Regions from separate parts of the Flavobacterium kingsejongi genome, predicted to be linked through region 1. Evidence: riboswitches for the same ligand, from Rfam matches in the RefSeq annotation. Region 1 holds a riboswitch; the other holds the start of a gene.

Evidence for each region. A riboswitch is a leader RNA that binds a small molecule or an ion and turns the genes downstream of it on or off. The one in region 1 is predicted to bind cobalamin.
Region 2: it holds a riboswitch for cobalamin, as region 1 does, so the genes downstream of both, FK004_RS16430 (T9SS type A sorting domain-containing protein) here and FK004_RS18670 (TonB-dependent receptor plug domain-containing protein) in region 1, are expected to answer to the same signal.

Annotation. Positions count from the first base shown of each region.
Region 1 covers NZ_CP020919.1:4,132,281-4,139,217, reverse strand. Annotated here, with positions in the region: gene FK004_RS18685 (ABC transporter ATP-binding protein) at 52-837, opposite strand; gene FK004_RS18680 (iron ABC transporter permease) at 837-1,856, opposite strand; gene FK004_RS18675 (ABC transporter substrate-binding protein) at 1,885-3,027, opposite strand; cobalamin riboswitch at 3,122-3,364, shown strand; gene FK004_RS18670 (TonB-dependent receptor plug domain-containing protein) at 3,395-5,227, shown strand; gene FK004_RS18665 (NHL repeat-containing protein) at 5,229-6,272, shown strand; gene FK004_RS18660 (T9SS type A sorting domain-containing protein) at 6,307-6,937, shown strand, end outside.
Region 2 covers NZ_CP020919.1:3,640,684-3,647,620, forward strand. Annotated here, with positions in the region: gene FK004_RS16425 (hypothetical protein) at 1-826, shown strand, start outside; gene FK004_RS16430 (T9SS type A sorting domain-containing protein) at 899-2,227, opposite strand; cobalamin riboswitch at 2,342-2,519, opposite strand; gene FK004_RS16435 (hypothetical protein) at 2,690-3,298, shown strand; gene FK004_RS16440 (winged helix-turn-helix domain-containing protein) at 3,300-3,596, shown strand; gene FK004_RS16445 (DUF1361 domain-containing protein) at 3,653-4,315, shown strand; gene FK004_RS16450 (hypothetical protein) at 4,312-4,767, shown strand; gene FK004_RS16455 (hypothetical protein) at 4,767-5,108, shown strand; gene creD (cell envelope integrity protein CreD) at 5,128-6,489, shown strand; gene FK004_RS16465 (hypothetical protein) at 6,573-6,937, opposite strand, start outside.

The DNA of each region.
Region 1 (6,937 bases):
ATTATACTACACGCGCTATGTTGTGTTTATGTTAAAACAAAGAAGTCGCGGCTAAGCTATAATAAAGATACCCCGTAGCGGATCAAAGCTAATATTACCTTCCTTGAATATGCGGTCGAAACTGCCATCAGCAATACATTCCTGCGGTGTGCCCTGGATCGCTTTACTATCGTGCATGATAATCATACTGTCGCTCATCTGGATGGCGAGCTCAATATCGTGGGTAGAAAAAAGAATACATTTTCCAGCTTCAGCAGCTAATTTTTTCAATAACCGGAATAATGCAGCTTTGTGCAGCAGGTCAAGGTGTGTGGTTGGTTCGTCCAATATAATTAGCGGCGTATCCTGGGCAAGTGCTCTTGCAATCAGTACATTTTGAAGTTGCCCGTCACTGATCTCATAATGTTTTTTGGCTGCCAAATGCTCAATCTGCGTCAGTTGGAGTGCCTGCTGTACTTTTTGAATATCCAAATCAGATAATTTACCGAGCCAGTTGGTGTACGGCTGCCTTCCCAGGGCGACCAATTCATAAACAGTAAGATTACTGGGCGGCAACTGTTCGGTTAATACAATGCTCATTTCCTGCGCGAGCTGCTGGGTATTGAAATCACGGAGGTTCCTGTTATGAAGCAGTACCTCACCCTGTAGCGGTTTTTGGATTGCGGTAATGGTTCGTAGCAAGGTAGATTTACCAATGCCATTTGCCCCCACGAGGGTAATCAGCTGGCCTTTTTGCAGTTGTATATCGATTGCATCCCCAATGATGGGGTGTTTCCCCTTTTGGGAATAGCCAATTTGAAGTTTGCGGGTTTCGAGTACTGTGTTATGTTGTTTCATCAGGTCGCCATTTTTCGTTTTCCAAGCAAAAGCCAGATTACCACAGGTGCTCCTATAATTGAAGTTACAGCATTGATGGGCAATGTGAAATCGCAACCCGGCATTTGGGAAATGGTATCACACAACAACATGATACTAATGCCCAAAAGCAATGTTGCCCAAAAAAGGATCGCGTGATTGCTGGTCTGGAATACCAATTTCGCAATATGGGGAATGACCAGCCCTATAAAAAAGATCGGCCCGGCATAGGCAGTAATGCTCCCGGTTAAGATACTGGTGGTAAAAATCAATAGTGTTTTGGTACGTTGGTAATCGACTCCCATGCTGCGGGCATAATTCTCCCCGAGTAGGAGTGCATTCAGCGGTTTGATATTGATAAAGCTTAGGGTAAGCCCGATTAGTGTACAGGTGCTGAGGTTGATAATGGAATTCCAGGATAAATTTCCAAGGCTGCCAAGTGCCCAAAAGGTAAATTTCTGGAGTTGATCTGCCGAACTGAAATAGGTGAGTACACTAACGACCGAACTGGTAATGCTCCCAAACATCAGCCCGACGATCAGTATGGCCATCGTATCTTTCAGCCGTTGTGATACTGCCAGTACCGCCAGCAGCACTAAAAAGCTACCCAGGCTGGAGGCGATAACAATACTAAACTGGGAGAGCAGTATTCCGCTTAGCAGTGCCGGAAAAAAACCGGCGCCCATCACGACCATTGCTACGCCAAGGCTGGCACCGGAACTTAATCCCAATACATCAGGCCCGGCTAAAGGATTCCGGAAAAGGGTCTGCATCAGTAAACCGCTTATCGAAAGTCCCATACCTACCATTATTGCTGTAAAAGCTTTAGGCAGGCGGTAATTCAGGATAATATACTGCCAGGTGCTTTTTTCAGATGTTCCTCCCGTTAGTGTGGTAAAAACTTCTTTTAGGGGTATGGCAACAGATCCCAGGCTCATATTGATTAGGAATAAAAGTACCAGGCTGACGATCAGTCCCGAGAAAAGAAATTGGTTTCTCATACGGCTAAGGAACAGTGAGGTTAGGGTATTAGTTTAGTTTTTCGAAGAAATAAAGCTCATAATCGGGTAACAATTCCGGATGCAGGATTTTAATCATATCTTTTAAGACCAGGTCCGGGCGGTTGGGAGCGATTTCATAATAGAGTACGCCACCTTTAGCCCCTTTTTTAGTACTGGACGAATATACCTTTTTATTTTTAAAAGCATCAAATTGCGCATAATGAGGATTGGCATCTGCCATCTCCCGTAGTGCTGTAAATTGGGCAGGCCCAATCCAGAATTCCGCATTCTGGGCTTTGAGGAAAACCGTCTCAAAACTCAAAGAAAGGCTTCCGGTTCCGGGAGTATCCTTCCAGAGATAGGCAGCATTGGCATCCTTTAAAAAGGTGGCAGCCCAGCTATTGCCTTCCGACATATACCATTGATCCTGATACATCGCCCCAGTGAATACAGTGGGCTGGGTAACCGCTTTTTTCGCGAGTGCCACAGTAGCGAGGTATTCTTTCTCAATTCCGGAGAAAATAGTCGCTGCCTCGTCGTCCTTACCGTAAAGCGTGCCAAAAAACTTGATCCATTCGGCTTTGCCTAAAGGCGTTTGTTCATTCCAGTCGCCATTTAAAATTACTTTTAAGCCGCTTTTCTCCAGGATATCCAGGGAGGGATTATTATTGTCAATACCATAGCCTACAATCACGTCCGGATCAAGGTCAATGAGTACTTCGGTATTGAGGCTTTCGTTATTGCCTACTTCTTTTACTTTTCCGGAATCGATACGCTTCCTTGTTTTTTCAGAAGAGATGTAATCCGTATTGGGAAAACCAACCAACGTGTTTTCCACACCCAGCATTTCCAGGGATGGAATATGGGTCGTGGAAGTTGCGACTAAAGATTTCACAGGTACCTGAATGGCAGTGGCGCTTTTCAGGCTATCAGGAATTACAGCTCCCGCTTTATAGAGGACATAGGTATATTCTTTTTTGGCATCCGGCCATGGACTGGTGATTTTTACGATGCTGAAAGTAGCATAATGGTACAATTCAAGCCCTTTGGCATACGAAATATTATTCTTCGCACTGGTAGTTAAAGGAGTAGGAGTAGGAGTTTCTTTTTTGCAGGCCGCAAGTGTGACTACAAGGAAACAAAATAAAATCCGGATTACTGTTTTTCTCATTTTTAGATCATTCTGATGGGACAAAGGTAAAACGAAACCATGTTTTTTTTACGGTATTCACACAAATTATTCAGAATTCCAAATGATAAGTATATATTTGCAGGCGAATTAAGGTTGTGATTTGTTTTTTCGTAAATCACATTAAAAGGGAATCAAGTCCTTGTTACTGCTGTCGGTTTTTTAAGCAAACCGGAATTAAAGCACTACCAATAATCTTGAGCTGTACCCGCAACTGTATGCTATAATGCTTGTTGTTAACTCCGAAACCACTGCCCCAGGGCGGGAAGGTAAACAACAGGACGCAAGCCAGGAGACCTGCCTTATTCTTAATTAATAACGAACCTTCGGGAAAAAAGGTTTATGGATTATGACAACTAAAAGATTCTTTTTATTCCTTGCTTTTTTTGCCTGCCAGTTGGTAATGGCACAGCACGACAGCATTCAGTACCTGGATGTGGTCCGGATTTCCGATGTACAGCTCAAAAGTTTTTCCGATTCCCAATCGGTACTTTCCCTTTCGGATTCTCTGATCCGTGAAAACCAGCCTTCCCTGACTTCGCTTTTGAATTATAATACAGTGATCTATTTCAAGGAGAATGGGCTTGGAATGGTATCTTCCCCTTCTTTTCGAGGTACTACAGCCCAACAGACGGCTGTAATCTGGAATGGGATCAATATCAATTCACAACTTACCGGACAAACCGATTTCAATACCATTACCACGCGGGATTTTCAAAATATCACGGTTCGTGCCGGCGGGGGTAGTGCCTTATACGGGAGCAGTGCTATTGGCGGAAGTATCCACCTGAATAATGAACTCAATTTCAAAGACCATTTTTCGAATGAACTGCACCTGAATTACGGTAGTTTCAATACCATCGGTGCCAATTATAAAGTGAGTGTTTCCGATACTAAGTTTAGTTTTCAGGCAGCGATTTCCAGGAATAGCTCGGAAAATGATTACAAGTTTCCGGAATCCAACTGGAAAAACCAAAATGGTGAATTTTACAATACCAGCCTGAACATGGCATTTGGGTATAAGATTAATGCCCGGAATTATATCAAGGCCTACAGTCAGTTTTTTGATAGTGAGCGGCATTTTGCCATACTTTTCCCAGCGGAAACAAAAACAAAATACCAGGATTTCAATAGCCGGAACCTGTTGGAATGGGATCGCTTTATGGGACTTTTTACGTCCCGTGTCAAGGTGGCCTACCTGAGTGAAAAATACAAATATTTCGCCAACATTGCGAATGATAACTATAGCGATGGTAAGGTAGAAACCGTCATTGGTAAATATGACCTTACCTATGATATCAACACGACTATGAAGCTGAATGCCATTGTGGATTATACGCAAAACAAAGGAACAGGGACGGGAATACTTCATAAAACCCGTAACATTGCTTCGGCAGGACTGCTCTTTAAACACGAAGTCGGTTCACGGTTTTTATATGAGCTGAGCGGTCGTAAGGAAGTAACGGATAATTACAAAAGTCCTGTGTTGTTTTCTGTAGGTGCGAATTATAAAGTAACTGATTTTTATACGCTTAAACTGAACGGATCCCGGAATTTCAGGGTGCCAACCTTTAATGACCTGTACTGGGAGCCGGGTGGCAATCCCGACCTGAAACCGGAATCGTCCTACCAGGCAGAATTGGGGAATGCTTTTACCTTCAAGGAATTGCAATTTTCCGTGACGGGGTATTATATGGATATCAAAGACATGTTACGCTGGATCCCGATGGGCGCCAACTGGTCGCCGGTCAATACGGATAAAGTAATTACCTACGGTGGGGAAGCAATGCTGAACTGGAGCCGGAAAATAGGAATGCACCAGGTCTCTCTTAATGGAACCTATGCCTATACCGTATCGGAAAATGATGATACGAAAAAACAACTGATTTATGTTCCGCATCATAAAGCAACGGGATCGCTGACCTATTCGGTACAACGATTTACGGCCAATTACCAGGCGTTATATGTTGGGGAAGTGTATACCCGCACCGATAATAATTCACGGTACACCATTGATCCGTATCTGGTAGGCAACGCAACGGTAAACTATACTTTCGGAAAGAAATTCTCCTATACACTCGGTGTCCAGGTTTTAAACCTTTGGAATGAAAACTACCAAAGTGTGGAAAACCGGTTTTTACCCGGGAGGAATATTAATACCTATCTAACTTTAAATTTTTAAAATGATGAAAAAGATTTCAAAATTACTTTTAGTCCTATTAGCCAGTAGTGTTGTATTGGTGTCCTGTAGCAGTGATGACGATAGCAATGACAACGTTTCCCTTGGGAATTATGATCATGGCTTCTTTGTGCTGAATGAAGGGACGAGTACTACAGCGACGATTACTTTTGTAAGCAATTCCGGAGCAGTAGAGCAGGATATTTTTCGCAATGTAAACCCTACAGCACCTGCGACAGGAACCTACCTGCAATCGATGTTTTTTGATGATACGCGTGCGTTTATCATTTCAGGGCTGGCGAATCAGATTACTGTAGTAAACCGTTATACTTTTCAATACCTTGCAACGATCACTACCAATATCCAAAACCCGAGATATGGTGTGGTCCTGAACGGAAAAGCATATGTGACCAATTCAGCTGACTTTGAAAGCAATACCGATGACTTCCTGACCGTAATCAACCTGGCGGATAACAGTACTACAAAAGTAAACCTGAATAAGGTTTCGGAGAAAATCCTCGAAGAGAACGGAAAATTATACATCTCTAACGGCTCTTTTAGTGGTCATGAAACAGTAACTGTTTTCAATCCGGCTACAAATACTTCAGAGCAGGTAATCAATTTAGGTTTCATACCGAACTCTTTTGATGAAGAAAACAACACTTTATATGTAATGGGAAACAACAAAATCGGGAAGGTCAACCTTACGACGAATCAGCTGACCAGCACCATCACATTGCCGGAAACTCAAACCGACGCTAAAAATTTGACAATAGAAGATGATAAAATCTATTATACAGTGAACACCAGTGTATACGTTATGGCTCTTAATGCGACATCGGCACCTACTACTCCTTTGTTAACGTATACTTCTGGATCACTATATGGTGGTATGTACGGATTTGCAGTTAATGACGGCAAAATTTACGTAGCTGAAGGTGGTAACTTTGCTTCTGACAGCCAGGTCTTTGTGTATTCCCCAACTGGAAACCTGGAAAAAACAGTTTCCGTAGGTGTGGGGCCAAACAATTTCTATTTCAACGACTAATACACTATTTTTTAAATACCAATAGCGCATACTTATGAAACAATTTTACAGATTAATTTTTACATTTTTACTTACAATCCTGACAGGCGGATTTTCCGTTTTTGCACAAACTGGTTTTTATGACGGGGTTTATATCCTGAATGAAGGCAGTGCAGGAACACCTACTGCTTCGGTTTCTTTTATTTCCAATGAAGGGATACTGCAAAATAACATCTATGGAACGGTAAATCCGGGACAGGCCAATTTGGGTGATGTAGCACAGCATATCGGATTCCACGGGGATTATGCTTATATCGTACTCAACATGTCCAATACGATCAAGGTCGTAAACCGAAATACTTTTGCTTATGTAGCAACCATCAGTACAGGACTTGTGAATCCAAGGTATATTGCTTTTGCTAATGGTAAAGGGTATGTGACCAACTGGGGTAATGGAGGGGTTAGTGACAGCTATGTTGCGGTCATCAACCTTGAAACCAACACAGTCGAATCGTCTATTGCAATGGCAGAAGGTGTGGAGCGCATTCTTGAAAGCAGCGGAAAACTATATGTGGCACACCAGGGCGGGTATGGATATGGCAATACCATCTCGGTGATCAATCCCGTGACTGCTGCTATAGAACAGGTGATTACTGTGGGGGATGTTCCCAATTCTATTATTGAAA
Region 2 (6,937 bases), 490 kb from region 1:
TGTGTTTTTTTCCCTTCACACTTTTGCGCAGGATGCCGCAATAAGTCCAGAAAAATACACGGCCCATAATAAGGGGAAATTCTTTTTTTACTGGGGAGGAAATCGTGCCCATTTTTCGAAGTCGGATATTACGTTCCGTGGTGACAACTACAATTTTACAATCAAGGATGTCGAAGCACATGACAAACCGAAAGGCTATCATATCGACTACCTGAATCCTGCGCGAATGACGATTCCGCAAACGAATTTCAGGATGGGGTATTACATCAATGACCATTATAATATTTCGATTGGTGTTGACCACATGAAATATGTGATGAACCAATACCAAACTGTAAATATGGACGGTCAGATCAACCTTCCTGCTGATGCTGAAGGTGCTGCTTTCAACGGGAATTATAACAACAGTCCTATGGTCATGACGCCGGAATTCCTGGCTTTTGAACATACGGACGGACTAAATTACGTCAATATTGAAATCGCGCGTGTCGATGATATTTCGACTAAACTTTTCAACTGGGACAGTGATAAAATCCAGATTAACCTTACCGAAGCTGTAGGAGCCGGATTATTATATCCTAAAACCAATGCCCAGGTATTGGGTATGGAGCGTCATGATGACTTTCATGTTTCAGGTTATGGATTGTCTGCCAAAGGCGGGCTTAACATTACTTTCCTGAAGTATTTCTTTGTTCAGGGCGAATTAAAAGGCGGTTATATCAACATGCAGGATATCCAAACTACACATGAGGGATCAGACAGTGCTTTCCAGGACTTTTTCTTCGTTCAGACGAATTTGGTTTTTGGTGGTATTTTCAGGATTTAATCCATTTCCTTGCTAAAAACAAAAGCCCCGGATTACCGGGGCTTTTGTTTTTTTAGGCTCAATGTACCTTACTTATTGTACGATTACTTTTCGTACTATAGTGGTATTCGTCACGGTGTCGGTAATTCTTACGATGTAAATCCCTGCACTCAGTCCGGAAACATCCAATTTACATTGCCCATTCGTAATGCCGGCAGTATTCTTAACCGTTACCCCTAGCTGGCTGATCAATGTTACGGAGTAAATTGCATTATTATCTGATTTCAGGTCAATGTTCAATAGGCTGCGTACCGGGTTCGGATAAATGGCCTGTACGATCTCATTCGCTACCGGATGCTGGATGCTTAAAGTTCCATCAAATGTTTTAAGCATGAATTCATTCACACCCATACAGCCCTCTATGCTACCTGATTCGATCAGCGTAAAATCGGTGCCATTGACAATTTCATATTTGGATCCGGAAGTAAAAGCACTGGCACTTCCAATGACGAAATCCCCGCTTTCAGCATCTACATCAAATGATTTTCCATAAGCAAAATCCCAGGAGCCTGTTAGCGTACTGGTGTATACAAATGTTGCGGTTGTTCCCGGAGCAGCTGCATCATAAGCATGCACATTCTTACCGGAAAGGAAATAGAGTTTATGATTGCCCAGTCGCAGTTGTGTGGCATTGGTTACTCCGGTAAGAGTTACTGGTGCTGCCAGCTCATTGGCTCCATTACTTTGCATTTTTATCACTACCGAAGTACCACTTACCTTGCCTAATATCCAAATGATATTATTGGCAGCATCGTATTGCAATCCCGCTACAGTTCCTGCATTCGGCTGAATCACAGCTGCTACAGTGTTGGTTGCTACATCGATCTTAACGATTTTGGAACTCAATGCAGCATAGATATAACCGTCAGCATAAACCATGTAACTTGCCGTTCCATTGATTACTGCATTAGGGTCGGCAACAGCAGTGGCTACATTATTTGTGAGGTCAATACTGTAAATGGCATTGGGGTTACTTGAACCGAGGTATGCTTTAGCAGTACCCGCTGCTGCCAGTGTCTGTGGTCCACCCAGGCCCGTTAGCGTAGCGATATGGTTCAAGGAAGGATAATCCGCAATGACGACACGAAATCCGGCGGCTTTGGATAACAATACGGCTTTGTTACCTATAATCTGAAAATCCTGTAATACGTCAAATCCTGTAGTATTGTTGGCATTCTGATATATTTTTGCGTTTACCTCCGGAGTGCCGGTTGCATGTGTGCCTACTGTAAAAATATCGCCATTGGGTGTTCCAAAATTCCCTTCTGCTACTGCAAGCAGTTCATAGGTTTTTGGGGTTGTTTGCGGCAGCATGTATTGCGCACTAAATACAAGTAAAAAACTGAGTAAATTTTTTTTCATTCTCCTTTTCGTTAAGGTTATAAATTGGGTTATAAAAAATCCCGGAGAAATGACACAATAGCACAGCACTACCCGTAGGTATTTCGTGTGTATCCTTGTTTTTTCTCCGAAAACAACATACGCTATCCTAAGGCAGGTCTCCTGGCTCGGCCCAACATTTCACCTTCCCGTCTGGATAACAGTGGTATTTCGAAATGCATTTACAGGCCTTACAGTTGCGGGAACAGCCTCTGTTTTAAACAGAGTTCCCTTTTAATTCTTGTATCAAGAAACCTTAAGACGGTGCAAAAGTACTAATAAAAGACTGTTTTTTTGTGTAATGCACCCCGATTAATTCTACTGTTTCCGATGCTTCCCGGTGCTCCTATACTATATTTCTGCTATAAATCTTATTTTATTCTATTTTGCTATTGTAGGAACCAAATGAATTACTTTACTTTGTATTTCAAAGTACTTTATTTTATGACAAAAAAAGACTACCTCCAGGACATTCACCATATCAAGAGTATGATGGATAAATCTTCACAGTTCATATCCCTTAGTGGGCTTTCCGGTATACTTGCCGGTTGTTATGCATTGATTGGTGCTGCGTATGCCAAACACCTTTCTGATCAGCATACCTACCAGTACATTACGCTGGAAAGCGCTACTTTTAAAGGTATATTGGCAACGGCAGTTGTTGTGCTGCTACTATCGCTACTAACCGGGTGGATATTAAGTTCCCGTAAAGCTAAAAAAGCGGGGGAAGTATTATGGAATGCTACTTCCAAACGATTGCTGATTAATTTCCTTATTCCATTGGTAACCGGAGGATTAGTAATTATACTCATGCTTAAGAATGGGCACTATGGGCTTGTAGTTCCTTTTGCATTGCTCTTTTACGGATTGGCCTGTGTGAATGCCAGTAAGTTCACCTTCAGGCATGTACGCTATCTCGGAATCACTGAAATTATATTAGGGTTATTTGCAGTAGAATATTCAGGATATGGATTGTATTTTTGGGTCCTGGGATTTGGAATCTGCCACATCCTGTATGGTGCTATCATGTATTACAAATACGACAGGAAATAATTTGAAAAATATCCTTAAAAATATCAATAAAGCATTCGATCACAGGATCAGGCTCGGAATCATGTCGGTTCTGATGGTCAATGAATCTGCTGATTTTACTACGCTCAAAGAATTGCTGGGTGTCACTGATGGAAACCTGGCTAGCCATGCCAAAGCCCTGGAAGCAGAAGCATATATTATCGTGGAAAAACAATTTATTGGCAGGAAGCCCAATACGCGCTATGTAGCTACACAACTTGGAAAAAAAGCATTCCAGGAACACATTGAAGCACTTGAAAAATTAATCCAGAATAGTTAAACACTATTTTTTTACCTCTTTGCTTTGAAATACAAAGTACTTTTAAATAAATTAAAATGAAACAATTACACCTCCTATTGTCCCGAAAACCAAGTCCTGCACAACTTGTAATGGTATTGTCCAGCTATTGCCTCGTATTGCTTATAATTCGGATTCTGGTTTCCCATACTTTGTTTTATGGTTTCCTCGCCTGGAACCTGGTATTGGCTTTTGTTCCATTACTCCTGACTATGATCCTGCAACGAAAGGAACGCCTTCGCCACAACCGCTACGGATTGCTATTGCTCTCTTTCGTCTGGCTCTTGTTCCTGCCTAATGCGCCCTATATCATAACCGATTTTTTTCATTTAGAAAAAGGGGCTTTATACATGCCGGAATGGTTTGATGTATTGCTACTCACCTCTTTTGCCTGGACCGGAGTACTCGTAGGACTACTTGCTATGACGGCTATGCAACAACTTTGGGCACAACGGTTCTCAGCTTCAAAAGGCAGGATTTTTATTGTTTTTGCTGCGCTCCTTTCCGGATTCGGGATTTACCTGGGCCGCTTTCTCCGATTCAACAGCTGGGATATCCTGCAGCATCCTTTTGACCTGACAACAGCTATTACAACCGCGGCTTTTCATTGGAGGACGTTCGGGTTCTCCCTGGGTTATGGTGCCCTGTTGCTGCTACTCTATTGTTCGTTTCGTATTCCATTCCAATCTACTGTACAATGAGAGCCTTAATCATTGAAAAACTATACGACTGGAGTAAAATCCCATACCAGAAATGGCTCAAAAAAAGTATTCCCTGGCCCGTGGATCAGGATGCTTTATTGGATTTCCCCTACGATAGCCTTGGTTTTCATTTGGGCCTTTTCCTTCAAAGCCACAATTTTGATATACAGCCCAAACTGGAAGACCATGATGTCTTTCATGTACTGACGGCTACGGGAGTTACTGTCCCGGATGAAATAGGGATGCAGTTTTACCTGTTTGTAAATGGCAAACGCAGCCTGTACCAATTTTCGGTGATGTGTATAGGAAGCCTTTTATATCCGGACAAATGGGGCCATTTTATCCGCCAGTGGCGCAGCGGAAAAAATGCACTCTGCTTTCATCAGTTGGATTTTTTAAAACTATTGAACCTACCTCTTTCTCAATTGCGAACCACCTTTTTAATTCAATAATGATGTCTAAAATCCCAATACAAGCCCAAACCATTGGAACGGCTACCACGTTTTTAGCCGGTGGTGCCTTTGCACTCGGTACTTTTTTGCTCCTGGCTTATTTCTGTATTCCTGAAGGACGGGGCCTCTATGGCATTACCCGCAATAACCTGATCATGATAGGCCTGTTTTATGTAATGCTGATGGTGGTACTCCATATCATTGCTTTTGTTATGCTTGTTGTTTGCCTGATCGTCTACAGACAACAGCCGACTTACTTTTTTATCCGGATTGGAGTCTTGCTACTCAACATACCTGTTGCTATTTTTTACACATATTTCATTATTTCTATACAAAATTAATCCTCAAAATCACTATTTCATGGAAAACCAAGATTCACAACCCACAACAGCCACATCCTTTTTACAAAGCCATACAGCACGACTGATTATGGTAGGCGTACTAACCCTTATTTTACTGCTTCCGCTTCAGCTGGTCAATAACCTCATCCGGGAAAGGGAACTCCGTCAAGCGGATGTTATGAATGAGATTACCGATAAATGGGGTAAAGAGGTGTATTTCTATGGACCGATCTTAAAAGTGCCCTATACTATCTTTTCGGAAAGCGAAATCGTCAACCAGATGACCAAACAGGTATCCAAAACCCGTACAGCCCAAACAGCTTATGCCTATTTCTTTCCGGAAGTACTGAACAATACTTCTAAGGTAGAAACCAAACTACTGAAACGCAACAATTATGAAGCCGTTGTATTTACCACCAAAATGAACTTCAATGGTAATTATACCGTACCTGATTTCAGCGCTAAAAATATACCCGAGGAAAACATACAGTGGGATAAAGCCACGATACTGATTCAAACTGAAAACCTCAAAAGCATCAAGGAGGAGATTAAAATTAAACTGGGTGGTACAACACTTACCCTGGAGCCTGTATACAATTCCGAAGAAAATCCGGACGCCGAAGGCCTGGAGACTGCTTTTGTTAACCTGAATGACCATAAGGACTTGAAGAACCTTACTTTTGAATTTACCTTCCAATATGATGGCAGCAGCAGGATCAGTATGGTTCCTATCGGTAAAACTACAACGTCGAAAATGACCTCTAACTGGGCTTCCCCAAGTTTTAACGGAAACTTCCTGCCTAATGATAAGAGTAAACATATTTCGGCAGCTGGTTTCGAAGCAAACTGGAAAATATTACACATCAACCGTCCCTTTTCGCAATCATCTTTCGGTAGCCTGCCTAACTTACAGAAGTATGCTTTTGGGGTAGACTTTGTGATCCCGATTGATGAATATCAAAAGAATGAAAGAGCCTCCAAATATGGATTTCTCGTCATCGGGCTTACCTTTTTAATCTTTTTCCTGATCCAGTCCGTTAGTAAAATAAAGATCCATATTTTCCAATATTCCATGATTGGCCTGGCATTGATCATGTTCTATACGCTCCTGATTTCGATTACAGAACACAGTAGTTTTCGCCTTGCCTACATTATATCGGCGCTTTCAGTGGTTGTCCTGATCAGCCTGTATTCTGTATCCATACTCAAAAACAGAAAATTCCCGATGCTGATTGCAATTTCTTTGGCCGCCCTCTATGGTTTTATCTATGTGATCATCCAATTGGAAAATTATGCATTGTTGGTGGGCAGTATTGGTTTGTTCGCCATATTAGCAGCTGTGATGTTTGTTTCCCGTAAAATTGACTGGACTAAAAACTAATCAATTGCATATTATTGACAATCCTATTGCATAAAAAATGCCCAACTACTGTTGGGCATTTTTTATGACTAATCCTGAAAATATTATTGTACGATTTCGGTAACCTTTACATGGTTCTCTTCGTCCATTTTCCATACTGTACCTTTTACTTTTACTGTTTCTCCAACTTTATAAGCGTGGTATTGTTTGGGATCTTTCAGGTTTGGAATACTGATCGTAGCAAAATAGGTTTGCTTTTCGTTCGTCAGTATTTCAGCTGTATAGCCATCTTTACCCTGGTTAATCGATTTAATTGCGCCTTCGATAACAATCGTTTCTACGGGCTCTTCGGCAGTTTCCCGGATAGAATCCCGGGTTTGTTCTACTTCCGCAGCATTCACTGGTACGGCTTTATCGTTGGTTTCATTCGTCTTTGGATTACAGGCTACAGCCATCACCACTAAGGTTG